2 regions of the Kitasatospora sp. NPDC094016 genome follow, and region 1 is predicted to be linked to the other one. Evidence: predicted binding sites of a transcription regulator. Region 1 holds the regulator's gene; the other holds the start of a gene.
The links. The regulator HspR, encoded in region 1, represses chaperone genes until heat shock. The targets are predictions, from matches to a motif close to TTGAGNNNNNNNNNCTCAA.

Region 1 (3,411 bases):
GCGAGGCGAAGTCCGGGGACGCGGACAAGTCCGACGGTGGTTCGGACAGCTGACAACCTGTGACAGCTGACAACCAGTGCGCTGCGGAGTCGTACGCCGGCCAGTACGGCGGCCGGCTCCGCAGCGCGCTGTCAACAGCGCCCGGTGAAGCGGCTGTTGACAGCGCAGCGAGGATGGACATCGGGAGGTGGCGGCAGCTATGAGCAAGCGCAGCGAGCGAATCGTCGAGAAGCGAATCGTTGAAGGGCGCGTGTTGCGCGGAGCGGCTGCCGAGCGGAGCGAGGTGGACGCATGAGTGGCAAGGACTACGTGGAGAAGGACTACTACAAGGTCCTCGGCGTGCCCAAGGACGCCACCGCCGCCGAGATCAAGAAGACCTACCGCAAGCTCGCGCGCGAATTCCACCCGGACGCCAACAAGGGCGACGCCAAGGCCGAAGAACGCTTCAAGGACATCTCCGAGGCCTACGACGTCCTGTCCGACGAGAAGCGCCGCAAGGAGTACGACGAGGCCCGCAGCCTCTTCGCCAACGGCGGCTTCCGGGCCGGCGGCCCCGGCCAGGGCAACGGCAGCTACAACTTCGACTTCGGCGACCTCTTCAGCGGCAGCCAGAACACCGGCAGCGGCGGGCTCGGCGACGTCTTCGGCGGGCTCTTCAACCGCGGCGGCGGCCGGCAGGCCCAGCCCCGGCGCGGCGCCGACGTCGAGACCGAGGTGACCCTCGCCTTCGACGAGGCCGTCGACGGTGCGACCGTCCCGCTGCGGATGACCAGCCAGGCCCCCTGCCGCACCTGCAACGGCACCGGCGCCAAGTCCGGCACCACCCCGCGGGTCTGCCCGACCTGCGTCGGCGCCGGCACCGTCAGCCGCGGCCAGGGCGCGTTCGCGCTCTCCGAGCCGTGCAAGGACTGCCGCGGGCGCGGCATGATCGTCGACGACCCGTGCGTCGACTGCCACGGCAGCGGCCGGGCCAGCTCCGCCCACACCATGCAGGTCCGCATCCCGGCCGGCGTCCAGGACGCCCAGCGCATCCGGCTCAAGGGCAAGGGCGCCCAGGGCGAACGCGGCGGCCAGCCCGGCGACCTCTACGTCACCGTGCACGTCGGCCAGCACCCCGTGTTCGGGCGCAAGGGGGACAACCTCACCGTCACCGTCCCCGTCACCTTCCCCGAAGCCACCCTCGGCGCCACCATCGAGGTGCCCACGCTGAACGGGCCGGCCGTGAAGCTGAAGCTGCCCCCCGGCAGCGCCAACGGCCTCACCATGCGCGCCCGCGGCAAGGGCGCCACCCGCAAGGACGGCACCCGCGGCGACCTCCTCGTCACCATCGAGGTCGTGGTGCCTCGGCACGTCGCCGGGGACGCGCTGAACGCCCTGGAGCAGTACCGCGAGGCCACCGCCTCCGACGACCCACGAGCCGCCCTGTTCCGGGCGGCGAAGGGAGCGTGACGACCAGATGATCCCCGACAGCCCCATCGGCCCCGGCATCGGTGAAGGCCTGCCCGGCATCGGCTCCGGCTTGCCGGGCGACGGCCGCCGCACCCGGCGGCCCACCGCCCCGCCGCAGTACGTCCTCACCGAGGACACCCCGGTGTACGTCATCTCCGTCGCCGCCGAACTGTCCGGCCTGCACCCGCAGACCCTGCGCCAGTACGACCGCCTCGGTCTGGTCAGCCCCGACCGCACCGCCGGCCGGGGCCGTCGCTACTCCGCGCGCGACATCCAGCAGCTGCGCGAGGTCCAGCGGCTCTCCCAGGACGAGGGCATCAACCTGGCCGGCATCAAGCGGATCATCGAGCTGGAGAACCAGGTCAGCGCGCTCCAGTCCCGCATCGGCGAACTGGTCGACTCCCTCGAAGGCGCCACCAGCGCCCTCCAGCAGCGCGAGGCCGCCGTCCACGCCTCCTACCGCCGCGACCTCGTCCCCTACCAGCCCCCCACCCAGTCCAGCGCCCTGGTCGTCTGGCGCCCCAAACGCTGAGACTTGGCTGAACACCTCCGGCCGCCGGCTCCCCTCCACCCGGGGGGTGCCGGCGGCTCGGTCTTGGTGAGAGGGTGCTGTCAGCAGACACACATCGAGGCTGCACGTCGACTCCGAACCGCGTGAAAGGCGCCTATGATCCCAGCCGGGACCGACCTGTCCAGCCCTCGTCCGGATCTGTACAACACCAAGGAGCCGCAAATGCCAGAGACGGCCGAGCCAGGGCTCACGTCAGGCGGGCTCGGTGTTCTCTCGGCCGATGCCCGGAATCTCTATCTCCACGTGGTCGGCAATCATGGCCGACTTACGCGCCAAGAGCGTGTAAAGGCCGAGACCAAGCATCTGCAAGAACTCCTCGATATCGGCCTGTTGGTGCCCGACACGGACGAGGACGATGTGCTCATCGCGGTCGACCCCCAGCAGCTTTCCGTCGGCCTCATCGCGTCGTGGCAACGCAAGGCGCTCGACCTCTTGTCCCGGGCCGAGGAACTGCCCACCGACTTGAAGGAGTTGGCAGAGGCCTTCAACACCCCGATGCAATCCGGTGGAAGTATCGAGTACGTCCGGGGAAAGGCCCTCATCAACCAGCGGCTCAGCCAACTGGCGAACAGTTGCACCGAGGAGTTCCTCGCCGCACAGCCCGGGGGCCCCCGCCCGCCGGAAGCCCTCGCCGGAAGCCGTGACCGTGACCTCGCGCTGCTCCAACGGGGTGCGTTGGCCCGGACGATCTATCACCCGAGCACCCGCTACCACCCGGCCACCCGGGACTACGTCCTGGCGATCACCGAAGCGGGCGGACACGTCAGAACTCTTGACGAGCCGTACGCCAGACTCATCATCGTCGACCGGCGGACCGCGATCATCCCGGTCGCGGACGATCTGAATGTCGCGGCGTTCATACACGACCGCGCCATTATCAGCTTCCTCGTCTCCGAGATCTTCGAGCGGCACTGGAGCCACGCGCTGGAATTCGACGGCGCCCGCATCGTCCCGCAGCAGGTGATATCAAGCCTGCGACAGACGATCATCGACCTTTTGCTCAAAGGCACCAGCCACCGCGTGATAGCCCGCAGCCTCGGGATCAGCGAGCGTACTCTCGCACGCCACATAGCGGACATGAGAGAGGACTACCAGGTGGATTCGCTCTTTCAGCTGGGCTACGTCCTCGCTCGCGCCGCTCAGCACCGGGATCCGGACGTCCCCGCCTAGGTCGTCGAACCGGCCGGCCTGACCCCGCGTCGCGACGCGGGATCCCGGCCAGGCCCACCCCGAGAACCCAACTGGCCCCGTCTCAGGTCCAGTTGCTGTCGCTCTCCAGCGTCATGACGCCGGTCTTCGCCTGCTGGGTCACCGAGGCCCCTCGATCCGCCGAGCCGCCCCCAGAGGCCTGGAGCTGAGCGCCACCGGCCAGTACGGCGATAACCACAGCG
Region 2 (3,411 bases), on a different contig from region 1:
TCGTCGACGCTGACCTGGTCGCCGCCCAGTCCGGCCTTCTCGCGCTGGCGCGGGAGCAGGTGGTCGCGGGCGATGACGACCTTCTCGTCCTCGGTGTAGCCGTCGAGGCGGACGAGCTCCATCCGGTCGAGCAGCGGCTCGGGGATGGCCTCCAGCACGTTGGCGGTGGCGAGGAAGACGACGTCCGAGAGGTCGAGTTCGACCTCCAGGTAGTGGTCCCGGAAGGTGTGGTTCTGCGCCGGGTCCAGCACCTCCAGCAGGGCGGCGGCCGGGTCGCCCCGGTAGTCGGAGCCGACCTTGTCGATCTCGTCGAGCAGGACGACCGGGTTCATCGAGCCGGCCTCCTTGATCGCCCGCACGAGCCGGCCGGGCTGCGCGCCGACGTAGGTGCGCCGGTGGCCGCGGATCTCGGCCTCGTCCCGGACGCCGCCGAGCGCGACCCGGACGAAGGTGCGGCCCATGGCGCGGGCCACGCTCTCGCCGAGCGAGGTCTTGCCGACGCCGGGCGGACCGACCAGCGCCAGCACCGCGCCGCCGCGCCGGCCGCCGACCAGCCCGAGCCCCTGGTCGGCCCGGCGCTTGCGCACCGCGAGGTACTCGACGATGCGGTCCTTCACGTCGGCCAGGCCGGCGTGGTCGGCGTCCAGCACCGCGCGGGCGCCGGCGATGTCGTACGCGTCCTCGGTGCGCTCGTTCCAGGGCAGCTCCAGGACGGTGTCCAGCCAGGTGCGGATCCAGGGCCCCTCGGGGGACTGCTCGGAGGCCCGCTCCAGCTTGTCGACCTCCTTGAGGGCCGCGTCGCGGACCTTCTCGGGCAGGTCGGCGGCCTCGACCCGGGCGCGGTAGTCGCCCTCCTCGTCGGCCGGGTCGCCGTTGAGCTCGGCCAGTTCCTTGCGGACGGCCTCCAGCTGGCGGCGGAGCAGGAACTCCTTCTGCTGCTTGGCCACGCCCTCCTCGACGTCCTTGCGGATGGTGTCGTTGACCTCCTCCTCGGCGAGGTGGTCGCGCAGCAGGGTCAGCGCGTACTCCAGGCGGGCGACCTGGTCGGCCTCCAGCAGCACCTTGAGCTTCTGCTCGGCGGTGGCGAAGGGCGCGTAGCCGATGTTGTCGGCGAGCTCGCCGACGCCCTCGATCTGGGCCACCCGGTCGACGATCTGCCAGGCGCCGCGCCTGCGCAGCCACTGGGTGGAGAGCGCCTTGTACTCCTTGACCAGCTCGGCGGCCCGGCCGGCCACCGGGGTCTCCACCGAGGACTCCCGGAAGGGCGTGGTCTCCACCCAGAGGGCGGCGCCGGGGCCGGTGGTGCCGGCCCCGATGCGGACCCGGCGCACGGCGCGCACCAGCGCGGCCGGCTCCCCGTCGGCCAGCCGGCCGACCTGCTCGACGGTGGCCAGGGTGCCGACCGCCGCGTACGAGCCGTCCACCCGCGGGACCAGCAGGACCTGCGGCTTGCCGGTGCCGGTGGCCGCCGCGCGGGCGGCCTCGACCGCGGCGCGCACCTCGGTGTCCTTGAGGTCCAGCGGGACGACCATGCCCGGCAGGACGACCTCGTCGTCGAGCGGCAGCACGGGCAGGGTGAGCGGTGTGGACGTCGATGCCATGATCTCTCCCCAGTCAGTGAAGTTGAGTCGACCTGACTAAGGCCTGGCGTGCGCCGGATGTTCCCGGGGCGGTGTTCGCCATGAGCGAACAGGAGGAGGGTGTGGAGCGAGCGGGGGGAGGGCGCGGGACGTGCCGTCAAAAGCGCGCGGGGCGGCACCCGGAAGGGTCAGCGCACGTCCAGGACCGGAGCGCCGCCCGGCGCGGGCGAGGAGCCCGCGGCCGGCGCCTCGACCCGGCGCGTCCGCGGCTTCGGCCGCGGCCGGCGGGCCTGGGCCCGGCGCAGCCAGCGCCACAGCGCCACCCCGGTGAGCACCGCGGCCGGGTGCCCCACGGCGGTGACCAGGTCCCGCTCGGTGAGGATCTGCTCGGCGATCAGCAGCCCGGCGCCGCCGAGCGCGACCAGCCGCCCGCGCCACGGCAGCAGCCCGGCCACCGCGCCCAGGCAGGTGAGCACGCCGTAGCTGACGCCGATGTCCAGGTAGTCCAGCGCCGCGGTCTCCATCCGCCCGGTCTCCACCGCGGTGATCACCACGCCCTGGGACAGCAGCGTGGCCGTGACGTGCCCGATCGCGAAGACCGCCGCCGCCCGGGCGGGGCCGATCCGGCGCTCCAGCGGCGCGAGGGTGACGGCGAATCCCCACAGGTACGGCATCCACACCTCGCCGGCCACCCAGAAGCCGCTGAGCACCAGCGCGCGCAGGGGGTGCTGCAGGAGGTTGTGGCCGTCGGAGCTGGAGGCCTCCTGCAGCCGTTGCACGAGTTCCGGGTCGGCGAGTTTGGCGAAGGTCGTGGTGGCGCCCACCACGGCGAGATAGCCGAGGGTGAAGGGGTTTCGCCGGGGTGTCGGCACCCGCGCCAGCAGCCACTCGACGACGCCGGTGCGCAGACCGTGCCGGAGCATCCCGTACGGCGGGCCGGCGGGCGACGCCCCGACCCGTCCGGCACCTCGCCGCAGTCCAGCCATGCCGCCCTCCGCTCCACGCCGGCAGCCACCGGCCCCTCACCCAGGTGCCCAACGTACCGGCGCGCGCCGCGGATCCCGCCCCGCGGGCGTTGTCGTGGCCACGTTACGTCGAGGTTCTGAGAGGCATCTGAGAAAAGGCGGTGAAGACCACCGGGAAACCGGTCGCCCGGATTCCTGATATTGGTCCAGACCTTCTTCCGGCGAGCGCACCGGCAGGGGCTCTGACCGGCGACTTGGCGTCAACTCGACTGCATACGTACCGTTACGCAGAGAAAAATCGCCGGGTAAGGTATCGGCCCGTGCCCACTCGTGCAGTGGGCTCCGAGGGCGGCCCGACAGCCGGCCCACGGGCCGGAAACGTCCGGTCCACCTGCCGGGAGGCATCCGCTGTCCGTACGCTGCGAAGTGCGCGGGAGAAGTGGGCGGGAGGCAATCCGCCCGCCGACCCGCACGCACGACGGGACGGCGGACCCGGCACAGTCCACGACGGAACAAGACTACGAGCGGAGCCCCGCCATCCCCACAGGTGGCCGGCCCGCAGCCCTGGGGGCGGTGGCGTGACCGTGACAGAACTTCAGCAGGACAACAACCACAGCGGCGGCACGGTGAGCAGCCAACGCAGAGTACTGGTGGTGGAGGACGAGCCGACGATCGCGGAGTCGATCGCGGCCCGGCTGGGCGCGGAGGGCTTCAAGGTCGCCGTGGCCCACGACGGGCCGGGCGCGGTCGACGGCTTCCACACCTGGCAGCCGGACCTGGTGGTCCTCGACATCATGCTGCCCGGCTTCGACGGCCTGGAGGTGTGCCGCCGGATCCAGGCTCAGCGCCCGGTGCCGGTGCTGATG

Region 2: the regulator HspR is predicted to act here: its motif matches at 1,624-1,642, upstream of lon (endopeptidase La).

The regions. Positions count from the first base shown of each region.
Region 1 is NZ_JBEOUK010000003.1:142,106-145,516, forward strand. Features, by position in the region: gene grpE (nucleotide exchange factor GrpE) at 1-53, shown strand, start outside; gene dnaJ (molecular chaperone DnaJ) at 292-1,449, shown strand; gene ABT015_RS04160 (heat shock protein transcriptional repressor HspR) at 1,457-1,981, shown strand; gene ABT015_RS04165 (hypothetical protein) at 2,183-3,190, shown strand; gene ABT015_RS04170 (hypothetical protein) at 3,273-3,411, opposite strand, start outside.
Region 2 is NZ_JBEOUK010000014.1:97,244-100,654, forward strand. Features, by position in the region: gene lon (endopeptidase La) at 1-1,601, opposite strand, end outside; gene ABT015_RS16000 (rhomboid-like protein) at 1,769-2,566, opposite strand; gene ABT015_RS16005 (response regulator transcription factor) at 3,130-3,411, shown strand, end outside.